4 regions of the Nocardiopsis coralliicola genome follow, and region 3 is predicted to be linked to each of the others. Evidence: riboswitches for the same ligand, from Rfam matches in the RefSeq annotation. Region 3 holds a riboswitch; each other region holds the start of a gene.
The links. Region 3 has a riboswitch for thiamine pyrophosphate ahead of ACYVGT_RS26295 (ECF transporter S component). Riboswitches for the same ligand answer to the same signal wherever they lie in the genome.
Positions count from the first base shown of each region.

Region 1: another riboswitch for thiamine pyrophosphate. It lies ahead of thiC (phosphomethylpyrimidine synthase ThiC); the one in region 3 lies ahead of ACYVGT_RS26295 (ECF transporter S component).
Region 2: another riboswitch for thiamine pyrophosphate. It lies ahead of thiO (glycine oxidase ThiO); the one in region 3 lies ahead of ACYVGT_RS26295 (ECF transporter S component).
Region 4: another riboswitch for thiamine pyrophosphate. It lies ahead of thiD (bifunctional hydroxymethylpyrimidine kinase/phosphomethylpyrimidine kinase); the one in region 3 lies ahead of ACYVGT_RS26295 (ECF transporter S component).

Region 1 is NZ_BAAGXT010000004.1:197,612-201,125, forward strand. Features, by position in the region: gene ACYVGT_RS05355 (FkbM family methyltransferase) at 1-602, shown strand, start outside; gene thiC (phosphomethylpyrimidine synthase ThiC) at 637-2,445, opposite strand; TPP riboswitch at 2,441-2,551, opposite strand; gene ACYVGT_RS05365 (hypothetical protein) at 2,656-3,315, opposite strand; gene ACYVGT_RS05370 (lycopene cyclase family protein) at 3,499-3,514, opposite strand, start outside.
Region 2 is NZ_BAAGXT010000032.1:6,949-10,462, reverse strand. Features, by position in the region: gene thiE (thiamine phosphate synthase) at 1-587, opposite strand, end outside; gene ACYVGT_RS19790 (Rv2175c family DNA-binding protein) at 890-1,249, opposite strand; TPP riboswitch at 1,354-1,464, shown strand; gene thiO (glycine oxidase ThiO) at 1,462-2,754, shown strand; gene thiS (sulfur carrier protein ThiS) at 2,793-2,993, shown strand; gene ACYVGT_RS19775 (thiazole synthase) at 3,002-3,514, shown strand, end outside.
Region 3 is NZ_BAAGXT010000063.1:16,863-20,376, forward strand. Features, by position in the region: gene ACYVGT_RS26290 (ABC transporter ATP-binding protein) at 1-1,003, opposite strand, end outside; gene ACYVGT_RS26295 (ECF transporter S component) at 1,009-1,605, opposite strand; TPP riboswitch at 1,658-1,763, opposite strand; gene glgP (alpha-glucan family phosphorylase) at 3,330-3,514, opposite strand, start outside.
Region 4 is NZ_BAAGXT010000003.1:55,443-58,956, reverse strand. Features, by position in the region: gene ACYVGT_RS03665 (alanine/glycine:cation symporter family protein) at 1-494, shown strand, start outside; gene thiD (bifunctional hydroxymethylpyrimidine kinase/phosphomethylpyrimidine kinase) at 618-1,421, opposite strand; TPP riboswitch at 1,409-1,506, opposite strand; gene ACYVGT_RS03655 (DUF368 domain-containing protein) at 1,568-2,683, opposite strand; gene rocD (ornithine--oxo-acid transaminase) at 3,129-3,514, shown strand, end outside.

The sequences.
Region 1 (3,514 bases), on a different contig from region 3:
GCCGGCGCCCGGTCCGGGCCTTCGAGCCCACGCCGCACATCGCGGAGACCGCGCGCGCCATCGCGGACGCCAACCGGCTCCCGGTCGACGTGGCGGAGCTCGCGCTGGCGGACCGCACCGGCGGCGCCACGTTCACGCTGTCCTCGACCTCGGACGCGTCGAACTCCCTCGCGGCGGGGTTCCGCCCCGAGGCGGGCCGGATCCGCGTGCGGGTGGACACCCTGTCCGCGTGGTGCGCGCGCACCGGCACCGTCCCCGCCGTCGTCAAGATCGACACCGAGACCACCGAGCCCGACGTCATCGCCGGGGGCCTCGCCGCCCTGGAGACGTTCCGCCCCTGGGTCTTCTGCGAGGTCCTCCCGGGCCGCGGCGTCGAGGAGCGCCTGATGGACCTGCTGGGCCCGCTCGACTACACCTGGCACCAGTTGGGCGACGAGGTCCCCGCGCCGGCCCGCAGCGTCATCGACGGCCGGGTCTCCGGTGCGGAGCAGCGCATGTGGCTCTTCGCGCCCGCGGAACCCCCGGCTGCACTGTGGGACGACGCCCGTGCGTGGCGCCGGGCCGTCGACGCCTGCGGCCCCCTCGCGGACGAACGCCGTTGAGGAGGGCCGGGGCGCCTCTGCCCGAGAGCGGCGCCTAGGGCGGCCCTGCCTCGCCCCGGCTCGCGGCCGGGGCGGGGTCGGGCAGGTAGACCCGCCCGCCGGACTCGAGGAACTCGCGGCTCTTCTGCTGCATACCCGCCGCGACGTCGGCGGATCCCGCGGCGCCGTAGGCGTCGCGGATGTCCTGGGAGATCCGCATGGAGCAGAACTTCGGCCCGCACATCGAGCAGAAGTGCGCCGTCTTGGCGGGTTCCGCGGGGAGTGTCTCGTCGTGGAAGGCTTCGGCCGTCTCGGGGTCCAGCCCCAGCGCGAACTGGTCGCGCCAGCGGAACTCGAACCGCGCCCTCGACAGGGCGTCGTCGCGCGCCGCGGCCCCGGGGTGGCCCTTGGCGATGTCGGCGGCGTGCGCGGCGATCTTGTAGGTGATCACCCCGGTGCGCACGTCGTCGAGGTCGGGCAGCCCGAGGTGCTCCTTGGGCGTGACGTAGCACAGCATCGCGGTGCCGTACCGGGCGATCTCGGTGGCCCCGATCGCCGAGGTGATGTGGTCGTAGCCGGGGGCGATGTCGGTGACCAGCGGCCCCAGCGTGTAGAACGGGGCGCCGTCGCAGAGCTCCTGCTGCCGTTCGACGTTCTCCCGCACCTGGTGCAGCGGGATGTGCCCCGGCCCCTCGACCATGACCTGGACGTCGTGGGTCCACGCCCGGCGGGTCAGCTCGGCTAGGGTGTCCAGCTCGGCGAACTGGGCGGCGTCGTTGGCGTCGGCGATCGACCCGGGCCGCAGCCCGTCGCCCAGTGAGAAGGCGACGTCGTAGCGGGCGAAGATCGCGCAGAGCTCGTCGAAGCGCGTGTAGAGGAAGTTCTCCTCGTGGTGGGCCAGGCACCAGCCGGCCATGATCGACCCGCCGCGCGAGACGATCCCGGTCACCCGTTCGGCGGTCAGCGGGACGTAGCGCAGCAGCACCCCGGCGTGGACCGTCATGTAGTCGACGCCCTGCTTGCACTGCTCGATAATGGTGTCGCGATAGATTTCCCAGGTCAGCGCATTGGCATCGCCGTCGACCTTTTCCAGCGCCTGATAGATGGGCACCGTGCCCACCGGGATCGGCGCGTTGCGGATGATCCATTCGCGGGTGGTGTGGATGTCGTTTCCGGTCGACAGGTCCATCAGGGTGTCCGCGCCCCATTTGGCGGCCCATTGGAGCTTGGCCACCTCCTCGGCGATCGAGCTGGTGACCGCGGAGTTGCCGATATTGGCGTTGATCTTCACCAGGAACCGCTTGCCGATGATCATCGGCTCGGACTCCGGGTGGTTCACGTTGGCCGGGATGATCGCCCGGCCCGCGGCGACTTCGCTGCGGACCAGCTCCGCGTCGCACTGCTCGCGCAGTGCCACGAACCGCATTTCGGGGGTGACGATGCCGCGCCGCGCGTAGTGCATCTGGGTGACCGTGCCACCGGCCTTTGCGCGGAGCGGTGCCGCGCGGCGCCCCTGCCACTGCTGGGACGGGGCGCCCCGCCGCGCGGCCGCGCGGCCGTCGTCGGCGAGCCGGCGGCCCCGCGCCGCATAGGTCTCGGTGTCCTCGCGCGCCGCGATCCACGGCGCGCGCAGCGGCGGCAGTCCGTACTCGGGGACGCTGCCGGGACCGGCAGTGCGGTAGACGCGGACCGGTTCGTTGGGGCGCCCGGAGGTGTCGTCGAGTGCGATCTCGGTGACCGGAACGCGGATCCCGTGCTCCGAGTCCTCGACCCAGGCGAGCGAATGCGACGCATACCGCTCAGAGTCGGGTTCGCCGGCCGGATTTCCAGTGGGGCGGGGCTTTTCGGGAATGCGCGCAGCCATCTGCGGTCCTCGCTTCCTACGCCGGTGTCAACCGGATCAGGTTCAACGGTTCCAGGCGGTGCCAGCCTGATCTCAGCCCTCTACCGAAGGCCCCCGCGGGGTCACAGAACGTGTATCACAGTCCGCCCCGCACCTGGCAATCCCACTATCGCGTCCGATTGGGAAATGCCAGCGCAGGCGGCGGAAATCGGCGGCTGCCCCTCGAATTTTTCACCCGGGCGCGGAGCGGAGCGCCGCGGCGGGCGGCCGGCGGGTTCCGGTGATTGCGAATCCGGCGATCAGGGCCACTTCGCCGAGATTGGCGAGCGCCATCGGCGCGCTGGGAGCGGCGGCCGCCGCGAACATCGCGGCCGCGCCGAGCAGCAGCGCCAGCCCTCCTCTGCGGACCAGGGCGAGGCCGACCCCGATGACGATCAGGATCGCGGCGGCGGCCGGGACCGGCGGAGCGGCCTCGGCGCCGGAGTAGCGGAGGGCGTCGCCCTCGGTCTGCGGCACGAGTTCCAGGCCGGCGACCTCGAAGCCGATTCCGTAGGCGACGAGCGCGGCGGCCACCGCGCAGAAGGCGGCGTGCACTCCCCTGCCCTGCGCCCACGGGGCGCCGGAGCGCCGCGCCAGACCCACCGCGGTGATCACCAGCAGCGGCGTGAACAGGGCGTGGACCACGAAACGCGGGTAGTTCAGCCCCTCCAGAAGCGCCCCCTCGCCGATGGCGGCCCCCAGGGCGACGATGCCGTTGTCGTAGACCAGCCCTGCGGCGACCACGCCGGCGAACAGCAGGCACCAGGACCGCTGCTTTCGCGCCGCGCCGAGCAGCGCCGCGCAGAGGACCGCGTGGGAGGCGGCGAACAGCCCGAACGTGGCCGAGACCATCGGGACTCCAATTCCTCGAAACTCGATCTACTCGATTTTCAAGAGGATAACGGATGCTCGTGCACTCTATGGCTGGCACCGGTGCGTTCCCGGGAGGTCGGGACACGCCCCGCCCCAGGCACCGCTGCCCGCTGGTATGACCCAGCGCGGGGCGAGCCTTCAAGGAATCGGGCGGGCGGCGCCTCAGCGGGGCCGGCCG
Region 2 (3,514 bases), on a different contig from region 3:
GTGATGGCGCGGACGACGACGGCGCGGCGGGCGCCGGCGCCGATGACGTCGGCGAGGTTGTCCTGGCCGATGCCGCCGATGGCGAACCACGGCCGGCCGCCCGCCAGTTCGGCGGCCCGGCGCACCAGGTCCAGGCCCGCCGCGGGGCGGCCGGGCTTGGTGGGCGTCGCCCAGACGGGCCCGACGCAGAAGTAGTCCGTGCCGGGCTCCTCGGCCGAGGCGGCGGCCGCCTCCGCGGTGTTGTTCGAGCGGCCGATCACCGGGCCGTCGCCGATGATGGCGCGCGCGGCCCGCACCGGCAGGTCGTTCTGCCCGAGGTGCAGGACGTCGGCGCCGGCCGCGTGGGCCAGGTCGGCCCGGTCGTTGACCGCCATCAGCGCGCCGTGCCGCGCGCAGGCGGCGCGCACTGCGGCGAGCGCTTCCAGCTCCTGGCGGGCTTCCAGCCGCTTGTCGCGCAGCTGGACGACGTCGACACCGCCGGCGAGTGCCGCATCGAGGAAGGACTCCAGGTCCCCGCGGTCGGATCGGGCGTCGGTGCACAGGTACAGGCGGGCGCGGGCGAACCGCTCGCGGACGGTCGGGCTCATGGGGCCTCCTGGGGGTGGGCGCCCCGCGCGCGGCGCGGGGCGGTGCGGAGCCGCTGGGGGCAGGCCGGGGGGCGCGTCCGCCACTGTCCGGGGTTCACCGCCGGGCGGCGAGGTCCGGGGGGCACCGGGCCGCCCCGGCAGGCGGGCGCACGGCCGGCAGCCGGAGGCCCTGCTGGAGCGGGGCCGGCCGCGGGCCTGGACGGCACCCTCCCCCGGCGGCTGCGGAAGCGCGGTGTGCCGGGGGCGGCCGCCGCGCCGGACGCAGCGGCCGCCCCCGGCGCGGGGACTCGGGCGGGGCGGGCCTACAGGGCCAGCGCCTGCGCCCGGCGGCGGACTTCGGTGCCGCGGTTCTCGATCAGCGCCTGGACCGGGCTGCCGGGCAGGGTGGGGTCCTCGGTGAACAGCCAGGCGAGCGCCTCCTCGTCGGAGAAGCCGCAGTCGGCCAGGACGGTGAGCGTGCCGGGCAGGCCCTTCACCACGTCGTCCCCGGACAGGAACGCGGAGGGGATCTGCAGCTCGCCCGCGCGGCGGATGCCGATCAGCCTGTGGTCGCGGATGAACTGCTTGACCCGGTTGGGCGAGACGCCCATCCCGGTCGCGGCGTCCCGCAGGGTGGTCCAGTCTCCGACCAGGTCGTCGATGCTCTTGTCGTTCTCGTTCACACCCCCAATGTGCCATATCCGCGCGTCAGCGCGGCGCCGCTCGGGCCCCGGCCGGGCCGCTCCCGCGCGGGGCGCGGTGGCGCACCGTGCCTAGAATGGGGGGAGAACATCCCCGCGGGAGCCGGGTGGGACCCGGCTGAGAGGGGGGCTGCGAGCCCTCGACCGCAGAACCTGATCCGGGTCATTCCGGCGAAGGGAGTGGAGGAGCACCTATGCCCCCGACACCGTCCGGCCCCGAGGCGCCCGGCGCTGCGGCAGCGGCCGCCGCGCCGCCCGGCGGTTCCGGAGCCGTCTTCGACGTGGTGGTGGCCGGCGGCGGGCTGATCGGCCTCGCCACCGCCTGGCGGGCCGCGCGGCGCGGCCTGCGCACGGCGGTCGTGGCACCGGCCGCCGAGCCGAATGCGGCCTCGACCGTCGCCGCGGGCATGCTCACCCCGGCCACCGAGGCGGTCTTCGGCGAAGAGGAGCTGATGCGCTTCGCCGCGGTCTCCCGCGACCGCTATCCCGGTTTCATCGCCGATGCCGAGGCCGACGCCGGCGAGGCAGGCTGCGCCGGCTTCAGCACCGCCGGCACGCTGCAGATCGCGTTCGGCGCCGACGACATCTCCCGCCTCACCGAGCTCGGCACGCTGCACGCCCGGCTCGGGATGGACGCCGAGCGGCTGACCTCGCGGCAGTGCCGCAGGCTGGAGCCGCTGCTCTCCCCCGACGTACGCGGCGGCCTGCACGTGCCCGGCGACCACTCGGTCGATCCGCGGCGGCTCCTCGCGGCGCTGCGCCGGGCCGGAGCGGCCCGCGGCGTGCGGCGGATCACGGGCAGGGCCACCGCTCTCGCCGCTGCCGGAGGGCGGGTGCGCGGCCTCTACACCGACTCCGGCGCGCTGGTCCGCGCTGAGCAGGTCGTGCTCGCCGCCGGAGCCTGGACCCCGTCCATCGGCGGCCTGCCGCCGGGGCTGGTTCCGCCGCTCCGCCCGGTCAAGGGCCAGCTGCTGCGGCTGCGCACCCCGCCGGGTGAACCGCCGATCGTCGGCCGCACGGTGCGCGGCCTGGTCCGGGGCGTACCGGTGTACCTGGTGCCGCGCGCCGACGGCGAGATCGTCGTCGGCGCCACCCAGGAGGAGGTGGGCGCCGACACCCGGCTCACCGCGGGCGGCGTCTACCAGGTGCTCCGCGACGCGCACACCCTGGTGCCCGGTGTGGGCGAGCTGGAGATCGCCGAGGCCTGCGTCGGCCTGCGGCCGGGTTCGCCGGACAACGAGCCGCTGCTGGGCCCGGCCGGCGGCGGCCCGGAGGGGCTGCACCTCGCCGCCGGGCACTTCCGGCACGGCGTGCTGCTCACCCCGGCGACCGCCGACGCGCTGGCCGCGGTGCTCGCCGGCGACCCGCTGCCGGACCACGCGCGGCGCTTCGCCGCGGCGCGGTTCGGCGCCCCTCCCGGCCCGGAGGGCGCGGAGCAGCCGCCGCAGGACCGGGCCCCGGCCGGACGCGCCGGGGCAGCCCGCTGACCGCCCAGCAGCACGAGTACCGAGAAGGAGCCGCAGCCGTGGAGATCACCGTCAACGGAGAACACCGGGCCTACCCCGACGGCAGTACCGTCGGCGATGTGGTCCGCGCCCTGACACAGGCGCCCGGCGGGGTGGCCGCCGCCGTCAACGACGCGGTCGTGCGCCGGGGGTCCTGGGACAGCGCGCCGCTCGCCGACGGGGACCGCGTCGACGTCGTGACCGCAGTCCAGGGAGGGTGAGGACACCGATGACCGAGACCACCGCACCCGCGGCCGCCGCGACCGGCCCGGCACCGGGCTCCGCAGCGGGCTCCGACCCGCTGGTCATCGCGGGCCGGTCCTTCGGCTCGCGGCTGATCACCGGCACCGGCGGCGCCCCGTCGATGGCGGTGCTGGAGCAGGCGCTCCTCGCCTCGGCCACGGAGCTGACCACGGTGGCGCTGCGCCGCGTCACGCCGGGCACCGAGGGCTCGGTGTGGGACCTGCTGTCCCGCAACGGCATCGCGCCGCTGCCCAACACCGCCGGCTGCTTCACCGCGGCGGAGGCGGTCCGCACCGCGCAGCTGGGCCGCGAGGCCCTGGAGACCGACTGGGTCAAGCTGGAGGTGGTCGCCGACGAGCACACCCTGCTGCCCGACCCGGTCGAGCTGCTGGACGCGGCCGAGCTGCTGGTCGACGACGGCTTCACCGTGCTCCCCTACACCAACGACGACCCAGTGCTGGCGCGCCGGCTGGAGAACCTCGGCTGCGCCGCGGTCATG
Region 3 (3,514 bases):
GCACCCGGCCGCTGTCCGGTCGGGCGAGGCCGCCGAGCAGCCGCAGCAGCGTTGACTTGCCCCCGCCGTTGGGCCCGGTCAACGCGGTGACCGCGGTGCCGGCGGCCGCAGCGTCAGCACCGCGGAGGACCGTGGCGCGGCTTCGCTCAGTGCCGCCGGGCGCGCGCGGCGCGCGTGCCGCAACCTGCTCGGCGTGCAGCAGCGGCGCGCCGACGCGTCCGGGCGAGGCGGGGGCCGACGGCTCGCGGCCCGGCACCCACACGCCGCGCGCCGCGAGCGCGGCACCCTGCCGGGCGAACACCTCCGCGGGCGGGCCGTCGGCACTCACCCCGCCACCGGGATCGACCACTACGACACGGTCGACCAGGTCGGCGACGTCGGCCACCCGGTGTTCGACCAGCAGCATGGTGGCGTCGGATTCGGCGGCGATCCGGGCGAGCAGGCCGCGGACCAGGGCGGCGCCGTCCGGGTCGAGGTTGGCGGTGGGCTCGTCGAGCAGCAGCAGCCGCGGCTGCAGAGCGAGCGCACCGGCGGCGACCAGGCGCTGCTTCTCGCCGCCGGAGAGCGCCGCGGTGGAGCGGTCCGGCGGGTAGGGGAAGCCGACGGCGTCCAGCGCGGCGGCGGCGCGGGGGCCGATCTCGGCAGGCGGAACGGCCAGGTTCTCCAGGCCGAACGCGACGTCGTCGCCGGCCCGGGCCATGACCAGCTGCGCCTCGGGGTCCTGGGCGACGAGCGCCGCGCCGCGGCCGCGGCGCGGCGGTGCGCCGTCGACCTCGACGTCCCCTTCCTGCTCACCGCCGATCGCGCCCTCGGATCCGGTCAGCCCGGCGAGGGCGTGCAGCAGCGTGCTCTTGCCGGCGCCGGAAGGGCCGAGCAGCAGGACGCGCTCGCCCGGTTCGATCGCCAGGTCGACGCCGCGCAGCGCCCAGCCGGGCCGTCCGGCGTGCCGCCAGCCCCAGCCGGTGAAGCGGACCCGCGCGCCGGCGGATGCGTTGGCCGGCATGCCGCTCACCCGTGTGCTGAGGGGAAGGGGGCGAGCGCGCCGGCGCGGGCCAGGGCGGTGGCCAGCAGCCTGCTGCCGACGCCGCCGATGGCCGCGGCGCTGGCCACGACCAGGACGGCGTAGGCGCCCATGAAGGAGAGCGGCCAGTCGGCGTAGGAGAGCGTCAGGTCCATGGCGACCGGCACCAGGCCGGCGGCGGCGCCGGCGAGCACGGCAGCGCCCATCCCCCATCGGCGGTACCGGCCGGCCAGGAAGACGAGCTCGGGCAGGAGCCCCTGGAGCAGGCCGGACACGATCACCATCACGCCCCAGGACGTACCGAGCAGGGCGGAGACCGTTGCGGCGGCGACCGAGGTGAGGATTCCGGCACCGGGCTTGCGGAGGATGAGCATGCCGAGGACCCCGGGCACGAGCCAGATGCCGTACAGCACCGCCTGGGCCGGCGGGAAGAAGAGGAACAGCGGCGCGGTGGCCTGCCAGAGCATGCCCCAGAACCAGAACACGACGCCGACGGCGACGCCGAGGACTGCGGCAACAACGATGTCGACGGTCCGCCAGCGCGCCCCCTGCGGGCGGGCGGCGGGGGTGGAGGTGGTCACGATGGGTCCCTTCGCATCCGTGAGAACACGAGAGGGCTCGGCCGAGAGCGCCCGGAGGGCGGATAGCACGACTTCCTTCGCTGGCATGATCCAGATCAGGTGTCTAAGGGTCTGCGGTCGCACCGCACTCTCAGCGCCGAAGCGCTCCCCTGTCGGTTACCTCCACCCTAAGCCCGCCCCACCGCCGATGCCACCCCTGATCCACACGATCCACCCCACACGGCGCGCACAGGATGCATTCGGTCGAAACCGCGCTCCATGCCCTCGGTACCGCGGCGAGGGAGGCTCCGCCGGCGGTCTTATCGGCCCTGCCCCGCCACTCCTGGCCGCCGTGTGAACAAGGCTTCTGCTGGCCGGGGCTGGGGCGCAGGCATGACCAGCAAGGGCGGCTTCGCCGGCGGATTCTTCGCTCTGTTCCGCCGCTTCAGACACGGCGTGCAACCAGAGTGCTGCTGGCTCCGGGGCTGGGGGCGGATCAGGCCGAAGGCTCCCGCATCCCTCCAGCCGGCTGGCCGATGGTCATTGCGTCGGACAAGCGGAGAAGCGGCAGTGACGGCAGGGGTGAACAGGGGCCGCAGGTGGGCGCGAGGGACTGGTGTGACTACAGCGCCGGGAGAGGCCGCAGGCTCCCGCACGGGGGCAGTCGGGTGGCGGGCTGGTCGGTGCGTCGGACAAGCCAAAGACGGCAGTGACGGCCAAGGTGGGCGGGGCCCGAGACGGCGGCCGGGCGGCGGCTGGTCGCGGGGCGGGCGTGCGGGGCGGGTGTGACTGGTGTGAATAGCGGGGTTGCAGGGTCGGCGGCAGGCGGACCCGGTGCGGGCGGGCGGTTCGCGAACCGCTGGTAACACCTCACCGGCGCCACGACTGCCACCTTTTCGCGGGCCGATGCGCGGAAAACCCTGGGGGTGTGACCGTTCCGCGGCCCATTCACCGGACCAGTTTCACTCTGCGTGACGACATATCGGGCGAATCTGGGCGCTGATCACCGCGGGCGGGCGGGTGTCCGGCTTGGGGGGCCTACGCGCAGGAGCGCGGCGCGTTCCTTTTCCGCGGGCCGAGGGGTCACTCCTGCCTCAAACCGACCAAAGCACCCAATTCGTCGCCGCGACTCGCGCCTTTTCGCCGGCCTGGCCGCGGAAAAGGCGGGTGTGCGGAAATCGGACATCGACACGCTGTGTGACCTGGCGTTGCGCAGGTCAGCGTGGAACGGAATCGGGCTCTGCGCGCCGGGTCCACAGGGGGAGGGTGTCTCTTGCTAGGTCCGGGTTTGCAAGGCCCCCGTCATTGCGTCCGTTTCATGGCATTTGTCCCCCACCCCTGCTCCGCGACCATCCAGACACCCGGCCGACCCGCCCAGGCCCCCTCCCTCGCCGTCGCTGCCGCTTTTGCGCTTGTCCGACACAAAGAACACCGGAAAGCCGGCTACCGAGAAGTGGGAGCACCTGCCCCGCGAACAGCAGGAACACTGGTCGCGCAGCGGTTCCGAGCGGTGGGACAGGGCGAAAGTCTGTCGGCGAAGCCGTCCTTTGTCTTGATCCCTTGCACCCCGGCCCCGCGACCCCGCAGCGGCGCTGGTCGCTCGCCGGCTCCGCAGCGACGGAACAGAGCAAGAAGACCGCCGGCGAAGCCGCCCTCGGCCTTCCTCCGCCAGCCCCCTACGCCGCATGCACCGGCACCCGGCCGGAGAACGCGGGCGGGCCGCGCCGGAGAGGCGCGGCCCGGGGCCGTCAGCGGAGCGGTACGGAGTCGTCCGTGTGCATGCCCTGGGGCGGTGCGGGGACGACGACGAGGCCCATCTCGGCCGGGCTGGTGAGGCCAGGGTGGGACGGCAGTATCCGGACGGTGTAGCCGCTCGATCCGGCGCGCGCCAGCGGTACCGAGCCGGAGTAGCGGCGGAGCGGATCGCCGGGAT
Region 4 (3,514 bases), on a different contig from region 3:
CGCAGACCTTCATCGACACGATCATCGTCGTCACGATGACCGGCCTGGTGATCATCGTCAGCGGCGTCTGGCAGACCGGCAACGCCGATGACGGCGCGATCATGACCAACGACGCGATGAGCCAGGCGTTCGGGGACATCGCGCCCGGCCTGGCGCCGTTCGGCGGCTACATCGTCGCCATCTCGCTGATGTTCTTCGCCTTCACCACGCTGGTGGGCTGGTCCTACTACGGCGAGCGGTGCCTGGACTACCTGGTCGGCCGCAAGGCGGTCTTCCCGTTCCGGATCCTGTTCGTCCTGGTGGTCTACGTCGGCGCGACGACCGAGCTCACCCTCGCCTGGTCGTTCAGCGACGTCGCCAACGGGCTGATGGCCGTTCCGAACCTGATCGGCCTGGTCATCCTCGGCAGCGTCATCGTGGTGGAGACGAAGAAGTACTTCGCGAACCCGGACTGGCGCCACCCCGACCGCGAGGTCAGCGGCACCGGCAGCTGACCGCTGCCGTTCGCGGCCTCGGCCGCACACCGCCCCTGGGCGCCGTCCGCACTGCGGGCGGCGCCCAGCCGTTCGAGGGCTCCCGGCGCTGCACCGCTGCTGCTGCACACGCCTGCAGCACCATCACCACCACGCGTGGAAGTGGTGTACCGGCCCGTTTCCGCGGCCGATGCCGAGCTCGTCGGCCCGGCGCAGCGCGCCGGTGAGGTACTCCTTCGCTGCGCCGACGGCGGCCGGATAGTCCGGGCGCTGCGGCAGCAGCGCGGCGATCGCCGAAGACAGCGTGCAGCCGGTGCCGTGCGTGTTGCGGGTGGCCACCCGCGGCGCGGTGAACGGCACCGCCGCTGCGCCGTCCGCCACGAGCAGGTCGGCCGACTCCGGGCCGTCCAGGTGCCCGCCCTTGAGCAGCACCCGCCGCGCGCCCGCGGCGAGCAGCCGGCGCGCCTGCTCCTCCATCGCCGCGAGATCGCCGACCTCCTTCTCCCCGAGCAGGTCCGCCGCCTCGGGGAGGTTGGGGGTGACCAGGTCGGCCCGCGGCAGCAGGACCTCGCGCAGCGCCGCCACCGCCTCCTCCGCGAGCAGCCGGTCGCCGCTCTTGGCCACCATCACCGGGTCGAGGACGACGTGCGGGGGGCGGTAGGAGTCCAGCACCTCGGCGACCGCGGCGATGACGTCCGCGTCGCCGAGCATGCCGATCTTGACGGCGTCCACCCGGACGTCGTCGAGCAGCACCGCCAGCTGGCGCTTGATGAACGCTGGCGGGACCGGCAGCACCTCGGCGACGCCGGTCGTGGTCTGCGCGACGAGCGCCGTGACGACGCTGGTGCCATAGGCGCCCAGCGCCGAGAACGTCTTCAGGTCGGCCTGGCCGCCGGCGCCCCCGCTGGGATCGGTGCCGGCGATGGAAAGAACGGTAAAGGAGCCCATGGCGTCCCTTCGCTAGTGCGAGCTAGTGCAGGTTCTACGGGTGTCATCTCAGCCGGTGCTGGCACCGGCACCCCGCGCCGTATGCGGTTGTGCGGCCCGCTGCGGTCACATCCGCGCGGGCCGCTCCTACAGTGCCATCCCCCGGCTCACCGCCGGGATGCGGGGCGGGTATGCCGGCCCCCGCCGCGGCCAGGGGCGGCGGAGCCGGGAGCTCCGGAGCCGCCGTCGGCGTCCCAGTCGGGGACGTGCGGGGCGCTGCGCCTGCTGACCGCGTGCTCCAGCAGCAGCACCACGACGACGGTGCAGAAGCCGCCGGCGGCGAAGAGCACCGTGGTGCCGGCGTCGGCGGAGGGCCCGGAGAGCCCGCGGTCGGCGTCCTGCCACGGCCACAGCGCCCGCAGCGAGCCGGCCATCACGCCGGTCATCACCACCAGCGTGATCATCCGGTGGTGCTCCAGCAGCCACTGTAGGAGCTTCACGAAGAGTGCGCCGCCGATCGCCGCGCCGAGCAGGAAGGTGCCGATGTAGCCGAGGTCGCGCTCGTTGAGCGCCGCCATGGTGGTCGTGTAGAGGCCGAGCGTGAGCAGGATGAACGACCCGGACATGCCCGGCATGACCAGTGCGGAGACGGCGATGGCCGCGGCCGCGGCGACGACGATCGGGGTCGGCTCGACCTGGGCGGGCGGCATGCCGGTCGCGAAGAACGCCGCGACGGCCGCCGCCAGCGCCACGGCGTAGTGCCAAGGCCGCCAGCGGCCGCCGGCGGCGGTGTAGGGCACCCACAGGGAGGCCAGGACCAGGCCGAAGAACAGGCCGTAGGAGTGCTCCGGGTGCGCCTCCACCAGCGGCGCCACGACGCGGGCGGCGACGATCGCCGCCGCCACCATGCCGATGGCGACCGCTGCGACGGTGCCCCAGTCGGCCCGGCGGAACTCGGCCGCCGCCGCGCCCATGCCGCGGCCGCGGATGCCGTCGGTGACGGTGTGCCGGATGCCGGAGACCACATGCCCGGCCGAGGTGATGATCGATTCGTACACCCCGACGATCAGCGCCACCGTTCCGCCGCTGATCCCCGGAACGACCTCGGCCGTTCCGATCAGCCCGCCGCGGACGACGTTGAATGCGTGGGTGCCGATCGGGGTGCGCGCCGGCGTGCGGCGGCGGGTGCCCGCGGCGCCGGGCGGAGCCGCGGGAGCCGGGGCGGGGGCGCCGGCGGGCGCTCCTCCCGGGTGCCCGGGCGGGGTGCTGGAGGCGTGTTCCATGGTGTGCCTTCGCTGGATCGGGGGATGCGCGGTGCAGTGCTCCGGGCGCCGCGCGGGACAGGGGGCGGTGGCGATCGGCGGCAGCCGCCGCAGAATGTGCACAGCCGCCCCTGGGAGGTGCGGTGCAGGGCCCGTGCTCGGGCTGCAGCCGCACGTGCACGGACACGGCGGCGCGGACAGGGCCGCGGCCGGCGCCCTCTCCGACGCTAACGCGACCGGTACCTGCGGCGTTCCGCGCCGGGCCGGACCGCGGAGGCGGGCACTGCGGAGCGGCCCCGGAACCGCTGGTTGACGGCGTTGGGGGCGCGCCGCCGTGTCCACGGGGCCCTTGCAGGCCTCTGGGGGGTCTGTTCTTCTGCTGGGGGTCGCCGCGCTGCTTTCGGGGGTGCGGCCCGGGGGTATTCACACAGCGGAATCGATCAATGCTGATCGGAAGGACACCTGGATGAGCGACACCCGCGTTCTGGGCAGCCGGGCCACCGGAGGCGACCCCTCCCGGCCCCCCGTCTCAGCGTCCGAGCACATCGCGCTTGCGCAGGAGCGATCGGCCCACAACTACGCACCGCTGCCGGTGGTCATCGCCGAGGGCGACGGCGCGTGGGTCACCGACGTCGAGGGCCGGCGCCACCTCGACATGCTCGCCGGCTATTCGGCGATGAACTTCGGCCACCGCAACCCCGAGCTGCTGGCCGCCGCCCACGAGCAGCTGGACCGGGTCACCCTCACCAGCCGCGCGTTCTACAACGACCAGTTCGCTCCGTTCGTGTCGGCGCTGGGCGACCTCGCCGGCAAGGAGCGGGTGCTGCCGATGAACACCGGCGCCGAGGCGGT